DNA from 2 places in the Rahnella sp. JUb53 genome. Region 1 is predicted to be linked to the other one. Evidence: predicted binding sites of a transcription regulator. Region 1 holds the regulator's gene; the other holds the start of a gene.
What was found. Region 1 encodes Fur, which represses iron uptake genes when iron is present. Its sites were predicted from a motif close to ATAATAATGAGAACNACTATCAA; they were not measured.

Region 1 (12,541 bases):
GCTGGCTGTGAGCTACATCGGTGCTCTGGGTGGTTCTGATAACTTTAAAGGTATTGATGCCTGTATTACCCGTCTGCGTCTGAACGTGAAAGATGCCGGCACCGTTGATGACGCCGCATGTAAACGTCTGGGGGCATCAGGTATTGTTCGTCTGAACAAACAAAGTATTCAGGTTATCGTCGGCGCTAAAGCAGAATCTCTGGCAGATGCCATGAAGAAAGTGATGGCGCGTGGCCCGATTGCTGCCGGTGTCGCTACGCCAGTGGCTGCGGTTAAAGCAGCGCCGCAGGCTGTGCCAAACAGCGTCAAAACCGTCGTAGAGACGCTGGTTTCGCCGGTTACCGGTGACATCGTTGCGCTGGATCAGGTGCCTGATGAAGCATTTGCCAGCAAAGCGGTCGGTGATGGCGTCGCTATTCGTCCGACAGACAAAATCGTCGTTTCTCCTGCGGCCGGTACTGTGGTGAAAATCTTCAATACCAACCATGCGTTTTGCCTGGAAACCACTTCCGGCGCTGAAATCGTGGTGCATATGGGGATTGATACGGTTGCACTGAACGGTCAGGGCTTCACCCGCCTGGTTGAAGAAGGTGCAACGGTCGTCGCTGGTCAGCCTGTACTGGAACTGGATCTGGATTATCTGAACGCCAATGCGCGCTCAATGATAAGCCCGGTTGTGGTCAGCAACATCGACGATTACACCGGTGTGATTTCTCTGGCCAGCGGCTCAGTGGTTGCCGGTCAGACCAAACTGTTCGAGATCCAGAGTAAGTAACTCTGTTGATTGATTCACAGTAGAAAGCCCTGTCGCGGGAAGAGAGTAATCTCTTCCCGCGTTTTTATTGCTTCTAAGCAGAAGTCATGCAGATAACCACGATTTTATGCAACTAACGGTTGTTTCCTTACGTGGCTTGTTGGAACATAAGCGGTTATCCGTAGAGTCAAATGTCGCGTAGAGGAATTGCACAATGAGTGAGGCAGAAGCCCGCCCAACAAATTTTATCCGTCAGATTATTGATGAAGATCTGGCGACCGGGAAACACAATACCGTTCATACCCGTTTCCCGCCTGAGCCTAATGGCTATCTGCATATTGGTCATGCGAAATCTATCTGCCTGAATTTTGGCATCGCGCAAGACTATCAGGGGCAGTGCAACCTGCGTTTTGACGATACCAACCCGGCAAAAGAAGATATTGAATTCGTTGAGTCCATCAAACACGACGTGCAATGGTTAGGTTTCGACTGGAGTGGTGATATTCACTATTCTTCAGACTATTTTGATCAGCTGCACGCCTATGCGCTGGAACTGATCAATAAAGGTCTGGCGTATGTTGATGAACTGTCTCCTGATCAGATCCGCGAATACCGTGGTTCCCTGACATCGCCGGGTAAAAACAGCCCGTATCGCGATCGCAGCGTAGAAGAGAACATCGCGCTGTTCGAAAAAATGCGTAACGGCGAATTTGCTGAAGGCGCTGCGTGTCTGCGTGCAAAAATCGATATGGCTTCGCCATTCTTCGTGATGCGTGATCCGGTAATTTACCGTATCAAATTTGCAGAACACCATCAGACCGGCAACAAATGGTGCATCTACCCGATGTACGATTTCACCCACTGCATTTCCGATGCGCTGGAAGGGATCACCCATTCACTGTGTACGCTGGAATTCCAGGACAACCGTCGTCTGTACGACTGGGTGCTGGATAACATCAGCATTCCATGCCATCCGCGTCAGTACGAGTTCTCCCGTCTGAATCTCGAATACTCCATCATGTCCAAGCGTAAGCTGAACCTGCTGGTGACGGATAAAATCGTTGAAGGCTGGGATGACCCGCGTATGCCGACCGTTTCCGGTCTGCGTCGCCGTGGCTACACTGCCGCGTCTATCCGTGAATTCTGCCGTCGTATCGGCGTGACAAAACAAGATAACAACGTCGAAATGATGGCGCTGGAATCCTGTATTCGTGACGATCTGAACGAAAACGCACCGCGCGCCATGGCGGTTATCAATCCGGTTAAAGTGATCATCGAGAACTTTACCGGTGATGACGTGCAGATGGTGAAAATGCCGAACCATCCGAGCAAGCCGGAAATGGGTACCCGCGAAGTGCCGTTCACGCGCGAAATTTACATCGATCAGGCTGATTTCCGCGAAGAAGCGAACAAACAGTACAAGCGTCTGGTGCTGGGCAAAGAAGTTCGTCTGCGCAATGCGTATGTGATCAAAGCGGAACGCATTGAGAAAGACGCAGAAGGCAATATCACCACCATCTTCTGTTCTTACGATATCGAAACGCTGAGCAAAGATCCCGCTGATGGCCGCAAGGTGAAAGGTGTGATCCACTGGGTTTCTGCGACAGAAGGTAAACCGGCGGAATTCCGTCTGTATGACCGTCTGTTCATCGTGGCGAATCCTGGCCAGGCAGAAGACTTCCTGACCACGATCAACCCGGAATCGCTGGTGATTGCTCACGGTTTTGTTGAGCCTTCTCTGGTGGCTGCTCAGGCTGAAATCAGCCTGCAGTTCGAGCGTGAAGGTTACTTCTGCGCCGACAGCCGCTACTCAAGCGCTGACAATCTGGTGTTCAACCGTACCGTTGGTCTGCGTGATACCTGGGAAAGCAAACCCGTCGTGTAATTGCCTCTGAATGGCTTGTTTGAACGACTGATGAAACGCAGCTCCGGCTGCGTTTTTTTTATGTCTGCTATTTCTGTCTGCTAGTAATGACAGGTGCATGGTGATTTTGTTTTTCATCGCGAATTAATGTATTTTTGATGTTTACTTTTAAACCCTGTTTTTTGTGTGCTGAAACGTTTAAATGAAAGCTTAAAATTTACAATTTACTGATTCTATTATTTATTTTTATCAACTCTCTGCCTGACCCTTTCTTAAAGCTTTTTGTTACACTTTTTCATCTTTATGTGCACTTAGTCATACTTCGGCGATCAAGGAGTAATTACTCATTGATAATTCGCGTCGCGAAAAATACTCTTGATCATGAATTAACCGGTTACGCCTTTGGCGGCCGCTTTTAATACCCGTTTGGGTTTTGTTGGTATTTTTTAGTCAAAGATGAGGAATTTCTATGCACAAGCACCTTAACAGGGGCAGGGGATCGGCTTACCTGAAACCTGCACTATATTCTCTTGCCGGCACCTTATTGGGTGGCGGAATGATGTTTTCTGAAGATGCCAAAGCGGCAGGTTTTATTGATGATTCGACGCTGACCGGCGGTGTGTATTACTGGCAGCGTGAGCGTGACCGCAAGGACATGGATCCGGCGAGCGACAACTACAAAGACTACACAACCAACCTTTCGCATTCTACCGCAAACCTGAATCTCGATTTTTCTTCCGGCTATGCCTGGGACATGTTTGGTATTGATATCGCAGCCTTTACGGCGATTGAAATGGCCGAAAGCAGCGAAAGCGGACATCCCAACGAAATCGCTTTCTCCAACAGCAACCGTGCCTACGACGAAGATTACTCCGGCGATAAAAGTGGGGTCAGCCTGTACAAAGCCGCCGGTAAATTTAAATACGGCGGATTCTGGGGACATGCCGGCTACATCCAGCCAACGGGCCAGACACTGATTGCGCCGCACTGGAGCTTCATGCCGGGAACTTACCGCGGCGCGGAAGCGGGCTACAAGCATGACTTCGGTGATCCGGGAGAGTTGAGTTTCTCCTACATGTGGGCGGACGAATATAAATCTCCGTGGCATCTGGAAATGGATGATTTCCGCCAGAACGATAAGAAAACGGGCGTTTCGTACATCCACTCTCTTGGAGCGAAATACGACTTCAAAAACGACTTTGTGCTGGAAGGCGCTTTTGGTCAGGCTGAAAGTTACGTCGATCAGTATTTTGCCAAAGCGTCTTACAAAATCGATCTGATGGGCAATCCGCTGACCACCAGCTACCAGTTCTACGGTGCGGAAGATCGCATCAGCAATAAGAACGATCCGAACAGCTTGTATGACGGGATGGCCTGGTTGCAGGCGCTGACTTTCGGTTACACCACCGGTCAGTTTAACTGGCGGCTGGAAGGTACGATGGTCAAAGCGGAAGGTAATCAGGGCTACTTCCTGCAACGTATGACCCCGACGTATTCCTCCTCCAACGGTCGTCTTGACGTGTGGTGGGATAACCGTTCGGACTTCAACGCCAACGGCGAGAAAGCGGTGTACGCCGGCGTACTTTACGATCTGGCGAAATGGGATCTGCCGGGCTTTGCCGTCGGGGGTTCTTACGTTTACGCGTGGGACGCCAAACCGAGTACCAATGCCGCTTATGACCAGAGCCAGCGTCTGAAAGAGACCGCCTGGAGCCTGGATGCGCTTTACACCATTCAGGAAGGCCGCGCTAAGGGGACATTGTTCAAACTGCATTACACCCAGTACGACAACCACTCGGATATTCCGAGCTGGGGCGGGGGTTACGGCAACATATTCCAGGATGAAAAAGACGTGAAATTCATCGTTATTGCTCCATTCACTATTTTCTGAGGTCGTTATGTCGATGAATAAATTACTGATGATGGCGGTATCTGTTGTTCTGCTGGCAGGTTGTGCGCCTACCGCCGATCAGGCACAGATTTCGCAAATGCGTGAAGACTACCGCGCGTGTATTAATTCTTCAGAAGGTAATCCGGACAAACTGGCGACTTGTCAGGTGTTGCTGAACAAGCTGAAACAGGAAAAAGAACACCAAAAATTTGCGGAACAGGAAACAGTACGCGTGCTGGATTACCAGCGCTGTCTGACGGCGCGCAAAACCGGTGATGGTCAGGCATATGCGGCGGATTGCGGTAAAATCTGGCAGGAAATCACATCCAATAACGCGCCTGTAATGGCGAACTAATAGCAGATTTTTGTAAAAGCCTTAGCTGGCAAAATCATCATTATCAAAAGCGAAACCCCGGCTTGCCGGGGTTTTCTACGTCGGTAAGCGGCGTCTGTGTTCGGGGTGAAACGCAGACATAAAAAAACCGCTTTCCAGCGGTTAGTTTATTTAGAGTATTTGCGACAATCGAAGCTGTGCAAATTAATGCGCAGGTTTGTCATTGTGCAAAGATTCATCTTCACGGCAGTCGCCTGCTTCACAGTGACCGTACAGGTACAGACTGTGGTTGGTCAGTTTGATGCCATGTTTTTTAGCAATCTCACGCTGACGACCTTCAATATATTCGTCACGGAATTCAATCACACGACCGCAATCCAGGCAGATCAGGTGATCGTGGTGATGTTGCTGAGTCAGTTCGAATACGGACTTGCCGCCTTCGAAGTTATGACGGGTGACGATACCAGCATCATCAAACTGGTTCAGAACACGGTAAACCGTGGCCAGACCAATTTCTTCGCCCATATCAATCAGTTGCTTGTACAGATCTTCCGCACTAACGTGATGACCTTCCGGCGCTTGCAGCACTTCCAGGATTTTGAGGCGCGGAAGCGTGACTTTTAAGCCGGCTTTCTTCAGTGCGGTGTTGTTGTCAGTCATGCGGATTCAGTCCTGTTACTATGTGCTAATCAAGTTGAGGCATGCAGCCTGTGGCATCGGCGGCACAAAATTGTTCGTTTACTGTTCTTCGTTTAAGGGAAGTGTGCCCATTCTCGTAAACGACAGCCTGTTAATAAAGATCACAAATTGCCTGTCACATTAATAATGCAACGACTTGATCGATAGAAAAAACAGATGAACTCAGTGTACCTTGATACGACCAAAAGTTACAATTTTGTAGCGGTTAAATTGTTAATTTCAGTAATAGTTTGGCCCTTCAATTGTAGAATAAATCCTCAGGGCCAACAGGGTTTTAGCCGATAATTTCTGAAAGGCTGAGTTCTTCTGTGATCTGTTTCACCCACGCATCAACACGTTCAGCGGTCAGTTCCGGCTGACGGTCTTCGTCAATTGCCAGTCCGATGAAGTGCTTATCATCTGCCAGGCCTTTGGATGCTTCAAAGTGGTAACCTTCAGTTGGCCAGTGTCCGACAATCACTGCGCCGCGTGGCTCAATGATATCGCGCACGGTACCCAGTGCATCGCAGAAATACTCGGCATAGTCTTCCTGATCGCCGCAGCCAAACAGGGCAACCAGCTTACCTTCGAAATCTATCTCTTCGAGCGACGGGAAAAAGTCATCCCAGTCACACTGCGCTTCACCGTAATACCAGGTTGGAATTCCGATCAGCAAAATATCGAATTTTTCCAGATCCTCTTTGCTGCTCTTCGCAATGTCATGCACCTCAGCCACATCTTTACCCAATTGTTTCTGGATCATTTTAGCGATGTTTTCGGTGTTACCTGTATCGGATCCAAAGAAGATACCTACAACGGCCATAAGATTATCTAACCTCTTGTTCTAAATGAAGTGCCCTGCATTGCAGGCAATAATAGCGAAGATGATACCAAACTCGCGAGGCGGAGAATATGCTTCTGCTCGCCTTCTTAACTGGGGAATAAGTTTATCGGGCAATATTTTAAAGTGTTATCGCCATCGTGTGCTTATCAACCACAGGGTTCCTGAGGTCATAAGCAAAGTGAAGAAATATACCGGCTCATTCCTTAAGTTTATGCATGTCCCGCCGATAGATGATGCGAGAGCAATCTCAACATAATAAAGAAATCGATGCCCGGAGAGGTGTTCAAACATGTCCGGGGGCGTAAGCCTGCTGGTTACCTGTTTTGATTCTCCGCATCCCCGTCAATCCTCAGACCAGAAACAGTCCTGTTTCGAGATAGGCATATCGTGCAGTTTTTAAAAAATATTACCATCAGGGCCGCTTTATTAACCATTCTTGGCATCTTCTGCGTGATGTGGGCTGGTGTTTCCCTTTATACCGTCACATCACTTGGCACATTAACGCAAAATACCAGGAACAGTACCGAACTGGTCAACAACATGACGCTGATCAGCAAAGGCAATGATCAGTATTTCCGTACCGTGACGCGTCTGAGTCGTGCGGTTGCACAGCTTCAGGCTGACCCGTCAAAAGGCCCCGAAATTTTTGACAGCGCCAAACAATCTCTTGATGGACTGACTCAGGCGCTGGCTGGTTTTAAATCAGTACCCCATCCGGGCCTGGAAGAATCAGCCATTCAGGAACTGCAGACCAGTTGGGAAAACCTGCTGACACAGGGCGTTACGCCGTTATTCAATGCTGCCAGCAGTAAGAATACCGACACCTATAACCAGTTAGCCAACACCACGGTTCCGGCGCTGAGCCGTACTTTTGGTTTATCAATGGAAAAGGTCAGCAGCCAGATTGCAGTTGATTTTCAGGCCGCACAAAATGAATCCAATCATCTGACCTACATGAGCAAAGTGATCCAGCTGAGCGCATTTGGTATTGGTTTGATCCTGTTGCTGCTGACCGATCGTTATCTGGTGATGGCGCTGGTGAAACCGCTGGATAAAATCCGCGATCAGTTCGCGGTGATCGCCAGCGGTGACCTGACGCAGTATATGGAAGAGTTCGGTAAAAACTGCGCCGGTAAACTGATCCCGCTGCTGAATGTGATGCAGGCGAGTCTGGTGAATACGGTGCAGACGATCCGTAACTGTACTAACCATATCTATCAGGGCGCATCGGAAATTTCAGCGGGCAATAATGACTTGTCTTCGCGTACCGAAGAACAGGCTTCTGCTCTGGAAGAAACCGCAGCCAGCATGGAAGAACTGACAGCGACGGTGAAACACAATGCCGATAACGCACATCACGCCAGCCAGCTGGTGATTGAAGCTTCCGGCACGGCGCAGAAGGGCGGTAATATTGTGGCGGACGTGGTCAGTACCATGAAAGACATTTCCGGCAGCTCAAAGAAAATTGCTGAAATTACGTCGGTCATCAACAGCATTGCTTTCCAGACCAACATTCTGGCGCTGAACGCCGCGGTTGAAGCCGCACGTGCGGGCGAACAGGGGCGTGGATTTGCGGTGGTCGCCAGCGAAGTGCGCAATCTGGCACAGCGCAGCGCCCAGGCGGCGAAAGAAATCGAATCCCTGATCAGTGAATCGGTTTCCCGCGTCGACAGCGGTTCAAAACTGGTTGAAAACGCCGGTCTGACGATGAATGAAGTGGTGCGCTCAATTACGCATGTCACCGATATCATGGCAGAAATCGCTTCGGCATCTGATGAGCAAAGCAAAGGCATCGGTCAGGTGGCGGTGGCGATCACTCAGATGGACAGTGTGACGCAGCAGAACGCCTCGCTGGTTGAAGAGGCATCGCAGGCTGCGGTTTCTCTGGAAGAACAGGCTGCATTACTCAACAACGCTGTGGCCACGTTCAAACTCAAAGACAGCGTGACCAACGTGAAGGGACGTCCAGCGAAAGCGGTTTCCGCTCCGTTGCTGCGTCCGGATACCGGGATGGGCGGGTTGCTTTCGGCGAATAGCGCGAAAAGTGCTGAGAACTGGGAAACGTTTTGAGAAGGGCGAAGAGAGTTAGCGTTGAATAAGTAAGAAAAAACAAACGGGTAGCCAGGAAAGGTTACCCGTTTTCAATCAGCCTTCATGACCGTTAAGATGCGCCAGCAGCATCTCTTCAATCAGTTCACTACGACTGATGTTACGTTCTTCAGCCAGCTTATTGAGCGTATCAACAGCATCGGCATTCATTTTCAGCTCCACGCGACGCAGACCGCTCGCTTTATCGCGGCGTAACTGATTGCGCTTGTTGATCCTGAGCTGTTCATCACGGGATAGCGGATTTGTTTTTGGACGCCCCGGACGGCGGTCATCTGCGAACAGATCAATCGTCGTGCGATCCAGTTGTTCTTTTGCCATAGGTAGCGGTACAACCAGGGAAGTTTTTACATCGGAAAACGGCAAGCCGATTCCTGACGAGCGTTTCACACATTTCGGGCTAAGAAACCCTGACCCAATTTACCCCCCGCGACTCAGCCTGAGTGAAACGGGGCGGCAAAATTATAGCGCGCAATCATACACTGGCGCCCCTGGGGTTCACAACGCCTGATTGCCCTGATTTCATGATAACTTTCTAAGTTGTGCAGGCTTTTTGCACAATTTATCCCCAGGATGTTAAACCTTAGTCCACATCGATGAAACGGTGAACAGCACGCAGCACGGCCTCAGGTTTTTCCGCGTGAACCCAATGTCCGGTTCCGGCGACGACATAGGCTTTGGCCTGCGGGAACTGACGGGCAATATCTTCGCGGTAAGCGTCCTGCACATACGGCGACAATCCGCCGCGGATAAATAACGCCGGGTGATCCCACGCCGGTACGTCTTCCCAGCCGGTGATGGTTTCATATTCACTGAGCAGCACCGGAACGTTGAAGCGCCATTCTCCCTGCTGGAAAGATTTCAGCAGAAACTGAATCACGCCATCTTCCTTTATATACTCGCGCATACAGGCGGCAGCCGACGTGCGGTCACGTAATCCGGCAGCGGTGACGGCGTTAATCGCCGCAAAAATCTCATCGTGACGGCGCACGCGGTAATCGACCGGCGCGACATCAATGGCGATCAGCTTCTCGATACGGTCAGGGATCAGCGCGGTCAGCGCCATCGCTGCTTTGCCGCCCATCGAGTGGCCGATAACAATGATTTTTTGGAAACCCACTTCATCCAGCGTTTCTGCTAAATCCTGCGCCATCGCGGCGTATGACATCTCATCAGAACGCCCGGACTGGCCGTGGTTACGCAAATCGACCTGTAACACTCTATGCTGTTGTTTCAGGTCGCGGCCCAGAACGCCCAGATTATCAAGGGTTCCGAACAAGCCGTGGATTAACAAAACCGGCAGGGCATGGCTGCCAGCGACTTCAGGTTCTTGCAGGCGATAATGTAATTTCATGGCGAAGTTCATACTGATAAACGATTCCATTAGGTTATCATGAGTTGCGGATGATTTTTTAAAACAGAAAGTTTCTGCCAGATGCCTGAGCGGGATTTGACTACCAGAAGCAAGAACAGGCCGGAGCCTGCATGCAGCAAAAACGGGAAGTAGTCTGGTTTTTGCTTCGCGGCACAATTCCCCTGTTTGTTACTGTGTAGAAATTTGTATAATCCTTTTGAATTAAGTAGAAAAACAGTACTGGATAAAGATGAAAACTATTGAGGTTGACGAAGAACTCTACCGCTACATTGCCAGCCACACGCAGGCTATCGGTGAAAGTGCGTCTGATATTTTACGCCGTATGTTGAAGTTTACTGCCGGACAGACCGCTCCTGCCGCGACAGTGAATGCTTCCATTATTGCCGGCACCGTTGCACAGGAAAAACCTGTCGCCGCTGCAGCACCGACGTCGCGTGATAAAGTCCGCGCCGTCCGTGAACTGTTGTTGTCTGACGAATACGCAGAGCAGACCAAAGCGGTGAACCGCTTTATGTTGATCCTTTCGACCTTGTATGGCCTGAACCCGAAAGAATTTGCCGTTGCGACCGAGTCATTAACGGGCCGCACGCGTACCTATTTTGCCGGTGACCAGCAAACCCTGCTGCAAAACGGCATTCATACCAAGCCTAAACACGTTCCCGGAACGCCGTATTGGGTTATTACGAACACCAACACAGGTCGCAAACGCAGCATGATCGAACACATCATGCAACTCATGCAGTTCCCGGCGGAACTGACTGACAAAGTGTGCGGCACCCTCTAAATTTCAGCGTAAGGGAGAAGCGCCAGTGGCTAATCACCCCCGTGCAGGGCAACCTGCTCAGCAAAGCGATTTGATTAATGTGGCGCAGTTAACGTCACAGTATTACGTTCTGCAACCGGATCCGGCTAACACAGCACACGCTGTGAAATTCGGCACGTCCGGTCATCGCGGTAGTTCGTTGCGTCACAGCTTTAATGAAGCGCACATCCTGGCCATTGCTCAGGCAATTGCTGAAGTGCGTAAAGAGCAGGGCACCACCGGCCCGTGCTACGTGGGTAAAGACACACATGCGTTGTCCGAACCGGCGTTTATCTCTGTGCTGGAAGTGCTGACGGCGAATGGCGTAGATGTCATCGTTCAGGACGACAACGGCTTCACGCCGACGCCTGCGGTGTCTCACGCTATCCTGACCCACAACCGCAACGGCGGCGCGCTGGCTGATGGCATCGTCATCACCCCTTCGCACAACCCGCCGGAAGATGGCGGCATAAAATACAATCCGACCAACGGTGGCCCGGCAGATACCAATCTGACCTCCGTGATTGAGAAACGCGCTAACGCACTGCTGGCTGCCAAGCTTGCGGGTGTGAAACGTCAGTCTCTGGATCAGGCGTGGAAAAGTGGTCATCTGGTGGCGCAGGATCTGGTTCAGCCGTTTATCGAAGGCCTGACCGATATCGTTGATATGGCCGCGATTCAGAAAGCAGGCCTGAAACTGGGTGTGGATCCTCTCGGTGGTTCCGGTATCGAATACTGGAAGCGCATCGCTGAGCATTACAAACTGGATCTGACGCTGGTGAACGATGAAGTCGATCAGACTTTCCGTTTCATGCATCTCGATCACGATGGTGTGATCCGCATGGACTGCTCGTCTGAATCCGCCATGGCCGGTTTGCTGGCGCTGCGGGATAAATTCGATCTGGCCTTTGCCAATGACCCTGACTACGACCGCCACGGCATCGTGACGCCAGCCGGTCTGATGAACCCGAACCATTATCTGGCGGTGGCGATTCAGTACCTGTTCCAGCACCGTCCGCAGTGGGGCAAAGAGGTTGCCGTCGGGAAAACGCTGGTATCCAGCGCGATGATCGACCGCGTAGTGGAAGATTTAGGCCGTAAACTGGTAGAAGTACCGGTAGGCTTTAAATGGTTCGTTGATGGTCTGTTTGACGGCAGCTTCGGTTTTGGTGGCGAAGAAAGTGCAGGGGCTTCTTTCCTGCGTTTCAACGGCACCCCGTGGTCTACCGACAAAGACGGTATCATCATGTGCCTGCTGGCCGCGGAAATCACCGCCGTCACCGGCAAGAATCCGCAGGAACATTACAACGAGCTGGCTGCCCGCTTTGGCGCGCCAAGCTACAACCGTATTCAGGCACCTGCAACTCACGCGCAGAAAGCCGCGCTGTCTAAACTTTCTCCTGAACAGGTGAAAGCCGACACGCTGGCCGGTGACCCGATCACTGCCCGTCTGACCAACGCTCCGGGTAACGGCGCGTCAATCGGCGGCCTGAAAGTGATGACCAAAAACGGCTGGTTCGCGGCACGTCCGTCGGGTACAGAAGAAGCCTACAAAATTTATTGTGAAAGCTTCCTCGGTGCTGAACACCGTGAGCAAATCGAGAAAGAAGCGGTAGAAATCGTCAGCAAGGTTCTTGCCGACGCTAAATAAGCCGTTCTCTGCTTCTCATCAAAGGCGCTGATTATTCAGCGCTTTTTTTTTGCGCTTTTCTTGCCGTCAGTTCAGAGACGAAAAAGATATATCTAAATGCGCTTTTCGGCTTGCCAGTTTCTGAAAATCGATCTAGTTTAGATATATCGAAATGATTCGATATATCTAAATAGGACGTAAACTATGTTTAGCAAAATGTTTGAAGGCCGCCACCGCGGTCACGGTTGCCGGGAAGAAGGGCA
Region 2 (12,541 bases), on a different contig from region 1:
CATTTTGTTAACGAAAGCCAGACGCGGCACTTTGTATTTATTGGCCTGACGCCAGACGGTTTCAGACTGTGGCTGCACGCCGCCCACGGCGTCATACACCATTACCGCACCGTCGAGTACGCGCATGGAACGTTCCACTTCAATGGTGAAATCCACGTGCCCCGGAGTGTCGATAATGTTAATGCGATGCTCATCGAACGAGTGATCCATCCCGCGCCAGAAACAGGTCACGGCGGCTGACGTAATGGTAATGCCGCGCTCCTGTTCCTGAGCCATCCAGTCTGTGGTCGCACCGCCGTCATGCACTTCTCCCAGCTTATGATTCATGCCGGTATAGAAAAGAATACGCTCGGTGGTGGTAGTTTTACCTGCGTCGATGTGTGCTGAGATACCGATATTGCGGTAGCGCTCGATTGGCGTTTTGCGAGCCATATAACGTCCTTACTGGTTGATGGCTAAGTTGGCGGAGAGTGGTTATCACGTCCCGTCACAAAGTAATGAGTACTAAACTTCTTAATGCGGAGAGTATACTACAATTGTACGTGTATATTCGTACAATAATTTTATTCTATCGATGAAATTGGTGAGAGGCCATCGCGTTGTACAGCAGCAGAGGGATAGGCTATATTGCGCGGCCGTTGATTTTTGTACTTTAAGAGGATAGTCCGATGATAGCCAACCACCCTGAGCGCGGGCAGATCCGCCTCGAAAATGTTCTGACTGCGCTGGGCAATCCGCTACGTCTGGCCGTGGTGCGCACGCTGGCAAAAGGCGGCGAGCATCCTTGCGGAACCTTATTGCAGGGACTGTCGAAATCGACACTGACTCACCACTGGCGCGTATTGCGGGACAGCGGCGTGATCTGGCAGCGCCCGGATGGCCGCGCCAATTTGCTTTCACTGCGCCGCGAAGATCTGGACGCCCGCTTCCCCGGCCTGCTCGATTCGCTGCTCAGCGCCATCGAATCTGACGGCATTACGCTGGAATCCACCCAGAAACATATTTCTGAGCAACATCTTTAATGTGCAGAGAATTACTGCACCGTTAATTGCGATTTCACCAGCGCACAAAACGTATTGATTATAGCCGATGAATGGCTGTCCTCCCGCCGCGCGAGATACAGCGGCGCACTGAGTTGCGTGGCGGCATCCAGTGGCAGGAACACCACGCCATCGCCGCCGAGGCGGGTCATAGACTCCGGCACAATAGAAATCCCCAGCCCCGCGCCGACCAGACTCAGGCAGGATGTTAACCGCGGCGCTTCCTGCACGATGTGCGGGCTAAAACCGGCGCGGACATACGCTGCCAGTATGGCGTCATACAATCCCTGCCCGGCACGACGACGGTACAACACAAAAGGTTCGTTGCTCAGTTCTTCGAGTTTGAGCGGCCTGGCGGAAGTCCGCGATGCCAGTTTGTGTCCGGCCGGAACCGCCACCCACATCGGTTCTTCCAGCACTTTTTCCATTTCTAATTCGGGCATATCTTTGACCCGCATACGCACAAATGCGACATCCAGCTCGCCCGCCACCACAGACGCCAGTAACTCGCCGCTGCCGCTTTCTTCAAGCTGTGTGCTGACCGCCGGATAAATCTCCCGGTAGCGGCGCAGCAGCGCAGGCACAAAGGTATGCAGCGCGGCTGAGCTGGTGAAACCGATACGCACGCGCCCTTGTTCTCCCTGTGCGGCACGATGCATCGCGGCGCTGAGCTGAGCGGCCCGTGCCAGTACCGCGCGGGCTTCCTGCAATAAGACCTCGCCCGCTTCGGTCGGGATCACCCCGCGCGGCAAACGTTGTAACAAAGGCACGCCAAATTCCTGTTCCAGCCCCTGTAGCAGGCGTGTCAGCGGCGGTTGCTGGATAAACAGCAGTTCTGCGGCGCGGGTAATGCTGCCCACTTCCACCACGGTGACGAACGCATTCAGACGTTTTAACTCAATCATATCCATACCCTCAGGGTATCTTTTGTCATTATTAAAGGCATTAGACATCATGGCACATCCACGCGCATGATCCTTAACAGAATTTACGCCTCTGGCGGCTTTGAATTACATTTGAGGGAGAGAGTGAAAATGTCGGCACAAACGCAGGATAAATTAATGCTGGATACAGAAGATGGGACCGCGCCGCAACCTGATTGCGGACAACTGTTTAAAGGCTTTTTCATTCTTGGCCTGACCGGTTTCGGCGGCGTGCTGCCGATGGCGCGGCACATGCTGGTGGATAAACGCCGCTGGCTGACCGGCGATCAGTTCACAGAACTGCTGGGTCTGTGTCAGTTTTTACCGGGCGGCAATATCATTAATTTATCCGTCGCGCTGGGGATGGAGTTTCGCGGGCTGCGCGGTGCGCTTTCAGCCATTCTCGGCCTGATCCTGGCACCGACGATTTGCGTGGTGCTGCTCGGACTGGTGTATGCACGCTATCAGAATGAACCGCTGGTGGAACATTTGTTTGCGGGGATGGCGGCAGCGGCAGCGGGTTTACTGCTCTCGACCGGCCTCAAGATGCTGGCACCTTTGCGGGGAAAATGGCTGCAACTGGCGCTGGTCGCCGCAGGCGTCATTGCCATCGCAGGATTTCGCATCCCGATGCTGCCGGTGATGCTGGTGCTGGCTCCGGTCAGTATTTTCATCTGCGCAAGGAGTAAATTCTGATGGCCGTTTTACTCTCACTCGCCCTGCTGTTTACCGAACTTTCACTGCTGGCCTTTGGCGGCGGTAATACCATTCTGCCAGAGATGCAACGTGCCGTGGTGCAGGTACATCACTGGATGAGCGCGCAGGAATTCAGTGCATTGTTCGCGCTGGCGCAAGCCGCTCCCGGACCGAATATGATGATCGTGCCGCTGATTGGCTGGCAGGTTGCGGGATGGTCCGGTCTGCTGGTGTCTTCGCTGGCAAAATTTGGTCCGTCTTCCGTGGTGACGCTGATCGTGATGGGGGGCTGGAAGCGTTATAAAGACCGACCGTGGCGTCAGGTTATTCAGCGCGGACTGGTGCCGGTCACCGTCGGGCTGGTGGTGTCGAGCGGACTGTTGATCGCCAAAGCTTCAGCCACCACGCTGTCACTTGCCGGCGTGATCGCCCTGTGTACCCTGCTGGCGCTTAATAAGCGGATCCACCCGTTATGGGTACTGGCGGTCGGCGCGGTACTGGGAATGGTGCTTGGCTGATAACATTTGAGAACCTGATCGCAATATCAGTCAGGTAAATAGGTTATTCCTTAAGCATTAAGTTTCTATATTTATCAATTCTTTATAGACACAAAATAATTAAGGATGATGATGAAAATCAAACCTCTGAACCTGGCTGTTTCTGCCCTTCTGTTTTCCACACCGGCTGCTTTTGCTGATACCGATCAACCCGAACTGAGTCAGCGGGAAGTGACATTGCTGACCATTGATGGCCTGCAATTTAAAGATCTCAATCACTCCGGCAAACTCGAACCTTATGAGGACTGGCGACTGACGCCGGAAGAACGCGCGGCGGATCTGGTAAAACGTATGACGCTGGAAGAAAAAGCCGGGGTGATGATGCACGGCTCCGCACCGACGGCCAACAGTCCGATCGGCGCCGGGACTCACTATGATATGGCGGCGGCGGAAAAGATGATTTCCGGCGCGAAGGTCAACAGTCTGATCACCCGGTTGTCAGCGGAAGACCCTGCGGTGATGGCAGAAGAGAACAATAAACTGCAGCAGATTGCTGAAAAATCACGACTCGGTATTCCGGTCACCATCAGCAGTGATCCACGCAACTCGTTTGAATATCTGACTGGCGCGAGCACGGCTTCCGGCAAATTCACACAGTGGCCGGAAACGTTAGGGCTGGCGGCAATTGGCAATGAAAAACTCACCCGCCGCTACGCCGATATCGTCCGTCAGGAATATCTGGCTGTCGGCATTCGCGAGGCACTTTCTCCGCAGGCCGATCTGGCGACCGAACCGCGCTGGGCGCGTATCAGTGGTACTTTCGGTGAAGACCCGACGCGGGTGCATAACATGGTGCGCGGCTACATCGAAGGGATGCAAAATGGCGGCGATGGCCTGAATCAGGGCAGCGTGATTTCGGTAGTGAAGCACTGGGTCGGCTACGGTGCGGCGGAAAACGGCTACGACAGTCACAACGTTTACGGCAAAAACGCGGTGTTCCCGGGCAATAATCTCAAAGAGCACATCTATCCGTTTACCGGCGCGTTCGAAGCCAACGTCGCCAGCGTCATGCCCACCTACTCTATTTTGAAAAACGCGTCCTTTGAAGGCAAACCGCTGGAACAGGTCGGTGCCGGATTCAGCCATCAGTTACTGATGGATATCCTGCGCGGTCAGTATGGTTTCAAAGGGGTGATCCTCAGCGACTGGCTGATCACCAGCAACTGCGAAGACGAATGCCTGAACGGTTCGCCGGAAGGCAAAGAACCGGTACCCGGCGGCATGTCCTGGGGCGTTGAAAAGCTGACGCCGCAGCAGCGTTTCGTCAAAGCGGTGAAGGCTGGTGTGGATCAGTTTGGCGGCGTGACTGACTCACAGCTCCTGGTGAATGCGGTCAACGAAAAACAGCTGACGCAGCAGCGGCTGGATGAATCCGTGGTGCGCATCCTTGAGCAGAAATTCCGCATTGGACTGTTTGAAAATCCGTTTGTGGATCCTCAGAAAGCAGTGAAAACCGTCGGACGCGCAGACTGGCAGAAAGAAGCCGATGCGGCGCAACGTCACTCCCTTGTTTTACTGCAAAATACCGATGATCTTTTGCCGCTGAAAAAAGGCAAAAAAGTGTGGCTGTATGGTCTCGAACCGAAAGCCGCACAGGCCGCAGGTTTCACCGTGGTTGATGCGCCTGAAAAAGCTGATGTCGCGTTGATCCGCGCCCATGCACCTTATGAACAACCGCATAAACAGTGGTTCTTCGGCAAGCGCCACCATGAAGGTTCACTGGCCTTTACCGATGACAATGCCGATTATCAGGCCATCGTAAAAGCCAGCAAAGCGGTACCCACGGTGGTGACGGTGTACCTCGACCGCCCTGCTATTCTGACCAACGTGAATGACAAAGCAAAAGCGGTTATTGGCAATTTCGGGGTCAGCGATGCGGTGCTGTTTAGCCGTCTGACCAGCAGCGAAGCGTATACCGGCAAACTGCCGTTCGAACTGCCGTCATCGATGGAAGCCGTGCTTAAACAACAGTCGGATATGCCGCATGACAGCGAAAACCCGCTGTTTGACATTGGCTTTGGTCTGGCGCGTTAACGCCTGCGTTTAGCTGACTACCCTCGCCAGCACAAAACCGTCCCAGCCTTTGCTGCCGACGGTTTGCAGCGCGGTGGCAGATAAGCGGGGTTCCTGCTCAATCATCTCAATAAAGCGGCGAACGCCTTGTACACGGGCGTCGTCGCTATGCGGATCGATCACCGCGCCGTCCCTCACTGCATTATTTCCCGATCTCGGTCGTGAACTTTTTCGATTTAAAAAAACTCACTCTTAAAGCTTATCCGTAACTGCGGTTTTGTCTGCGTTTTCAAGGGATTCTTCTAATTTCACGATGCGGTAATCATATTCGATATCCATTGCCTGAGTAAGGTTGTTCGTAAAACAATCAAAAAGACCCTGTATTTCATCATGATAAACATGCGTCAGTTCACATTTTTAGAAGAAAACCCCCTTGAATTTGTAAAATAATAATGATAACAATTATCATTAAGTTTAACATTCGTCTCGTTTTCGTTAAGCCATACCGCGTTATTGCGCCGCGGTTTCCGCGCGTAACCCTGCTGGCTTTTTGGGTCTATTTCACACGCATCAATTAATCACCTGATGATTTATCAGGTTATTTATAGGGACTATGAATATGTTGTTGGCTTTCCCCCTCAAACGCTCGGTGCTGATGTGCGCCATGGCGCTGGCCGTTCCGGCTGCATCAATGGCTGCCGAAGATACCGTGGTTGTCAAAGCCGCACCTGCTGATACCGCAGATGCCCCGACGCAGGGTTACAGTGCAAAAACCAGTAAAAGCGCGACCAAAACGGATCAGCCGCTGATCACTACCGGTCAGGCCGTGTCTGTCGTGACCCGTCAGCAAATGACTGACCAGAACGCCACCACGGTTAACGCTGCACTTAACTATACGCCCGGCGTCTTCACCAACTTTGCCGGTGGCGCAACGCGTTATGACACAATTTCCCTGCGCGGTTTCCACGGCGGTGACGTCAACAACACCTTCCTTGATGGCCTGCGTATTCTCAGCGATGGCGCAACTTACAACTCCATTCAGGTTGATCCGTGGTTCCTCGAACGTATTGATGTGGTGAAAGGCCCGTCTTCTGCACTTTACGGCCAGAGCATTCCCGGCGGTGTGGTGATGGAAACCACCAAGCGCCCGCAGTTTGCTGAAGAAGGTCACTTCCAGCTTTCCGGTGGTACACAAAACACCAAAGGCGGCGCGTTCGATTACACTAACGCGATCAACGATCAGCTGGCATTCCGCCTGACCGGTATGACCCGCAGCAGCGATACGCAGTACGATCATCAGCGTGAAGAGCGTTACGCGATTTCTCCGCAGTTACTGTGGACGCCGGATGAAAACACCTCCCTGTTACTGCGGGCTTATCTGCAAAAAGATCCGTCCGGCGGTTATCACGCCGCAGTGCCTGCCGACGGCAGCCTGTACGGTCAGAAACTGAGCCGTGGTTTCTTCGATGGCGAAACCACCCGCAACCAGTTCAAACGCTGGGAGCAGATCTACAGCTACGAATTCCAGCACGCGTTTAACGACGTATGGTCATTCCGCCAGAACGCCAACTACACCCATTCCAATACCGAACTGGATCAGGTGTATCAGGCTGGCTGGAACGCAGACCGTACGCTGATGAATCGCTACTATTCCGGTGAGAAGTCATCTCTGGATACGTTTGCTATCGACAACCAGCTGGAAGCGGATTTCGCCACCGGCGAACTGGCACATAAAGTGGTACTGGGCTTTGATTATTCCCACTTTATCAACGACGTGAAATCTGATGGCGCCACCGCTGAGCCACTTAACCCGTACACCGGTGTGGGCGGCGATGCCCTGGATTATTACAGCCATTCACGCGGTAAAAACCGTTATGAGCAGATGGGCACTTATCTGCAAGATGAAATGAGCTGGAACAAATGGTATCTGACCCTGTCAGGCCGTTACGACACGCTGAAAACCTCCAGCCGCAGCTACGAAAGCATTTACGGCACGCAGAGCAACAGCGAACGTAAAGACGAACACTTCAGCAGCCGCGCTTCCCTGCTGTACGCCTTCGACAGCGGGATTTCTCCGTACGTCAGCTACAGCCAGGCGATGACCCCATCTGCCCTGCCGGGCGCTGATGGCACCCTGCTGAAACCGATGCAGAGCGAGCAATACGAAGCCGGGATCAAATACCAGCCGGTCGGCACGTCCGATATGTACAGCGCGGCGTTGTATGATCTGACGCAAAAAGACGTGGGTAACCGCGTGGTGGTGGGCAGCTATTACGAGCCGGCAGGGAAAATCCGTTCACAGGGTCTGGAGCTGGAAGCCAAGAAACAGGTTACCGAACGCTTCAACGTGATGGCCGGTTATACCTACAACAAAGTGCGTATCCGTGATGCCGCCGAAAACAACGGCAACACGCCGTATGTGACGCCAAAACAAATGGCGTCCATCTGGGGTCAGTACAACACGCCGATTGGTGTGGATATGGGTGCGGGCGTGCGCTACATCGGCACACAATGGGCGGATAACGAAAACACCCGTCACATGCCTTCTGCCACGCTGGTTGACGCATCACTGCGTATGAATCTGGTGCAGTTTAATCCGCAGCTGAAAGGCGCGTATGTGCAGCTGAATGCCAACAACCTGTTCGACAAGAAATATGTCGCGGCCTGTTACGGCACCAGCTACTGCTACTGGGGTCAGGAACGTACTGTGGTTGCTACAGTAGGTTATGACTTCTGATAGATTTTTTCAGCTCCTCCCCCTGCGAAGGGGGAGGCTGGGAGGGGGTTTTAAGGGCTAACACCTTGTTTAAGAAAACCTTAACTTTTGATTTAGAACTTAATACCCCACCCCAACCCTCCCCTTCGCAGGGGAGGGAGCGATTCTGAGAGTTTATTCTTCCGGCAAATTCAGCCGCGCTTTCACCGTCTTTCGCGCACTTTCCAGCAACGCATCCGAAGCTTTACGATCAGGTTCGCAACGTGCCAGCGACAAGCTGCCCATCAGCTCTGCACTGACTGATATCGCCGTGGTTTTTAAATCCTCAACGCCCATCTCCGTCAGCTGACGAAAAATCATCCCTCGGATCCGTTCGATCCCCCGTGCAAACTCCGCCTGACAAGCTGCCGGCATACGGGGTGTTTCCGAAGCCAGCGCGGAAACCGGACAGCCCTGCGCACGGTTATCACGGTGCCATGTCGAAAGATAGAAATCGATATACCCCGCCAGTTGCTGCTGTGCGGTCAGCCCCTGATTATCTTTATCCCAGCGCGCCATCACCTGATTAAACATCTGTGCGATAGCTGCTTCGATCAGGGCATCTTTTGAGGCAAAGTGCGCATAGAACCCGCCGTGCGTCAGACCGGCTTTACTCATCACGCCAGCCACGCTGACCTGCAACGGCCCCTTGGCGCGGATAGCTTTCGCCGCTTCTTTCACGATCCGCTCGCGGATTTTAGGTTTATGTTCACTTTCATAGCGCATAGTCAGGCCCTGATCATCAGAAAATTGCCGTCATAGTTTACCTGACCGCATCGGTTAACGAAACGCGGGCATCCACCGATAATCCCGGACGCAGCGCCGCTAAATCCGGCTGACCGGCATCGAGACGAATACGCACAGGCACCCGTTGAACAATTTTGGTGAAGTTACCGGTGCCCGGCTCAAACGGCAGCAGTGCAAATGTGGAACCGGAACCTGGCGCGAGGCTGTCGACTTCACCGCGAAACGTCACACCCGGCAACGCATCGACATGGACATCCGCCCGTTGTCCCGGTTGCATTCTGCCGGTCTGCGTCTCTTTGAAGTTGGCTGTCACATAAATCCCCTGCTCCGGCACCAGCGTCATCAGCCGCTGACCGGGCGTGACATAATCGCCCACCTGAACCTGACGGTTTCCCGCCACGCCATCCACGGCTGCAAAAATCGTAGTGTGATTGAGATCCTGTTGCGCCAGATCTTCCGCCGCCTGCGCTTTCACGACTGCCGCATTCGCCAGCGCCAGCGCGGCTTCAATTTCAGCGCGTTTTGCATGTGTGACTGCCGCCTGATTTTGCGCCACATCCAGCATGGCAGCGGCGTGTGCCGAGGTCTGTTCAGCGGTCACGGCGGTGGTTTTATAGCGGTCGGCATCATTACGTGACGTCGCGCCGCTGACCGCCAGCGACTGATAACGCTGCTGTTCGGCTTCGGCGTGTTGCTGCTCGGCAAGGGAGGAACGGATTGCCGTGCGTGCCGCGTCAATCTGAGTCAGTGCCAGCTGTTCCTGCGCCTGCTGGCTGAGCAATGCCGCCTGCTGTTGCGCGACCTGCGCCCGCGCATCTTGAAGATCGCCGCGTGCCGCATTCAGACGTGCTGTAAATTCCTCGCTGTCGATAAGGACCAGTTTATCCCCTGCATGAACCTGCTGGTTGTGCCGCACCAGTACCTTTGCCACAAACCCCTTCACTTTTGGCGCGACGGTAGTCGCATCTGCGGTCAGGTAGGCATCGTCGGTTGATTCCGATGCAGGCGCAGCCAGCAACCAGGCAGCACCGCCAAGAGCAACAGCCAGCGCAATGCCGCTGACCACAAAGATCCGCTTTGAACGTTTACCGGATTTCTCCACCGGAACCGCGATCCCTTCACCTGCTGTGGTTTCACTCATTTTTATTCTCACTCATTGCATGATGGTCATCATATTAATATGATGCTTATCATATAAACAAGCCCCGGGATCTCACAAAAATGCCTGCCACCCTGACGCCATCCGCAACGCTCTCGCCTGCGGATTACCCGACCTCACGCAAGTTTCTGATTTTCAGCATTATGGCGTTCGGCATGTTCCTGGCGCTGATCGACATTCAGATCGTCGCCGCCTCGTTAAACGATGTGCAGGCCGGGCTGTCTGCCGGACCCGATGAAATCAGCTGGGTACAAACGTCCTACCTGATCGCCGAGCTGGTGATGATCCCTTTCTCGGCGTTTCTGACGCAGGCGCTTTCCACCCGCTGGCTGTTCAGTGCCTCTGCCGCATTGTTCACGCTCAGCAGTATGGGTTGTGGATTGTCGTGGAATATTGAATCGATGATCTTCTTCCGCGCTTTGCAGGGCTTTACCGGCGGCGCGATGGTACCGACTGTTTTCGCCACCGGTTTTGCCATGTTTCAGGGTAAACAGCAGGCGCTGATCCCGGCGATCCTCGGCATGGTCAGCGTGCTGGCGCCCACGCTCGGACCGACGGTCGGCGGCGTGGTCACGCAGTTACTCGACTGGCGGTGGATTTTCTTCATCAACATCCTGCCCGGCATTCTGGTGGCGACCGGTGCGGTACTGTTCATTCATGTTGATAAGGCTGATTTTTCGATGCTTAGACGCATCGACTGGGTGCATTTATTGTCGATGGCGATAGCCCTTGGTTGCCTGGAATACGTGCTGGAAGAAGGTCCGCGCAAGAACTGGTTCAGCGATCCGCAGATCCAGATATCAGCCTGGTTCTCGCTGGTGGCTTTTATCCTGTTCCTCGAACGCTCCTTTTATTCCAAAAACCCGATCGTGCGCCTGACGCCTTTTCGCGATCCAACGTTCACCTTCGCCTGCCTGTTCAATCTGGTGGTCGGATTCGGGCTGTATGCCTCTACCTATCTGACGCCGGTGTTCCTTGGCCGCATCCGCGATTTCAACAGCCTGGAAATCGGGACGACGGTGTTTGTGGTCGGCGTCGGGCAGTTTTTCAGCACGATTATTGCCGCCAGATTAATCAACCGCGTTGACCGCCGGTTGCTGATCGCCGTGGGATTATCCGGTTTCGCACTGAGTCTGTGGCTTACCACGGCTGTCACCACATTCTGGGGATCGGAACAGTTTTTCTGGCCGCAGGTCGTGCGGGGTCTGTTTATCATGTTGTGTATCGTACCGAGCGTGAACATGGCACTGACCGCGTTTCAGGGGCCGGAACTGCGTTATGCGTCCGGGTTGTTTAACCTGATGCGCAATCTGGGTGGCGCGATTGGTATTGCTACCGTGAATACCTGGTTGCAGGACTGGACACGGGTACATGCGGCGCGTTTCGGCGAAAGTCTAGGGCAATATAGCGACAGCGCGCAGGAAGTGATTGGCTCGCTGGCGCAAAGGATCGGTCATCTCACGCCAGACACTGCGCAGGCCTTACTGATGGCAAAAAGTTTGTTCGGCGCCAAAGTAGCCGCGCAGTCTCTGACCCTGGCCTTCAATGATATTTTTCAGGTGATGGCCTGGATGTTCCTGGCGGCGCTGATCATGGTGCCGTTTTGCCGTAAATAAGCAGACGAATGTAAATAAATGTGGAGCCTGCATCAAAAAATGCCTTTAGCTGAGGGAACTTTTCTAACATGGTGAGAAAGCTTTGGCCTGTTTGAAATAAATCCTTATAATTAGCGGCCCTGAAATGCGATTCGTTACACATACTGAGTCCCTTTCAAGTGCTATGTGCAAGTACACTATCTCTCCGGCCGGTTTCGACTGCGTCGGGGGGAATTAACATCCTGACAACAACTGCCAGTGTGGCATTAACGACCAACGAAAATATGAAAATGAGCATTCGCGCAATCCTTACCCTGGTTTTGGCAGTTGCTGCATATAGCCAGGCGTCTTTTGCTGTGGTCTACCCTCTGCCGGCCAATAACGGTCGTCTGGTCGGTGAAAACATCACAGTTACTGTTCCTCAGGGCAGCAGCCTGCCACTGGAACATTTCGCAGCGCAATACCAGATGGGTTTGAGCAACATGCTTGAAGCCAACCCTGGCGTTGACCCGTTCCTGCCAACTCCTGGCACCGTGCTGACCATTCCTCAGCAACTGATCCTGCCGGATACTCCGCACGATGGCATCGTGATCAACAGTGCTGAAATGCGTCTGTATTACTACCCGAAAGGCACCAACACTGTAGTGGTTCTGCCAATCGGTATCGGTGAGCTTGGCAAAGACACCCCGATGAACTGGGTGACGACCGTTCAGCGTAAAAAAGCCGGCCCGACCTGGACGCCAACCGCAAAAATGCATGAAGAATATGCTGCACGTGGCGAATTCCTGCCAGCCGTCTTCCCTGCTGGTCCGGACAACCCGATGGGTCTGTACGCGCTGTACGTGGGTCGTCTGTATGCCGTTCACGGCACCAACGCCAACTTCGGTATTGGTCTGCGCGTGAGCCACGGTTGTGTGCGCCTGCGTGATGCTGACATCAAATGGTTGTACGACAACGTGCCGCAAGGTACACGTGTTCAGTTCATCAACGAACCGGTGAAAGCCACCATTGAGCCAGACGGCAAACGTTACATTGAGATCCACAACCCGCTGTCCT

Region 2: EC840_RS03210 (TonB-dependent siderophore receptor) is a predicted target of Fur. The motif match lies at 5,676-5,698, and genes of this name have one in related genera.

What each region holds. Positions count from the first base shown of each region.
Region 1 is NZ_SLYT01000003.1:512,497-525,037, forward strand. Features, by position in the region: gene nagE (PTS N-acetyl glucosamine transporter subunit IIABC) at 1-775, shown strand, start outside; gene glnS (glutamine--tRNA ligase) at 969-2,639, shown strand; gene EC840_RS10160 (OprD family outer membrane porin) at 3,088-4,509, shown strand; gene chiQ (ChiQ/YbfN family lipoprotein) at 4,523-4,864, shown strand; gene fur (ferric iron uptake transcriptional regulator) at 5,048-5,503, opposite strand; gene fldA (flavodoxin FldA) at 5,817-6,344, opposite strand; gene EC840_RS10180 (methyl-accepting chemotaxis protein) at 6,753-8,435, shown strand; gene ybfE (LexA regulated protein) at 8,511-8,792, opposite strand; gene ybfF (esterase) at 9,055-9,837, opposite strand; gene seqA (replication initiation negative regulator SeqA) at 10,076-10,630, shown strand; gene pgm (phosphoglucomutase (alpha-D-glucose-1,6-bisphosphate-dependent)) at 10,656-12,299, shown strand; gene EC840_RS10205 (PadR family transcriptional regulator) at 12,483-12,541, shown strand, end outside.
Region 2 is NZ_SLYT01000001.1:681,796-694,336, reverse strand. Features, by position in the region: gene fusA (elongation factor G) at 1-432, opposite strand, end outside; gene EC840_RS03240 (helix-turn-helix transcriptional regulator) at 669-1,022, shown strand; gene EC840_RS03235 (LysR family transcriptional regulator) at 1,034-1,951, opposite strand; gene EC840_RS03230 (chromate transporter) at 2,102-2,659, shown strand; gene EC840_RS03225 (chromate transporter) at 2,656-3,177, shown strand; gene EC840_RS03220 (glycoside hydrolase family 3 N-terminal domain-containing protein) at 3,289-5,250, shown strand; partial or broken gene EC840_RS03215 (methyltransferase) at 5,260-5,454, opposite strand; gene EC840_RS03210 (TonB-dependent siderophore receptor) at 5,849-7,966, shown strand; gene EC840_RS03205 (TetR/AcrR family transcriptional regulator) at 8,120-8,710, opposite strand; gene EC840_RS03200 (HlyD family secretion protein) at 8,748-9,872, opposite strand; gene EC840_RS03195 (DHA2 family efflux MFS transporter permease subunit) at 9,953-11,506, shown strand; gene EC840_RS03190 (L,D-transpeptidase family protein) at 11,770-12,541, shown strand, end outside.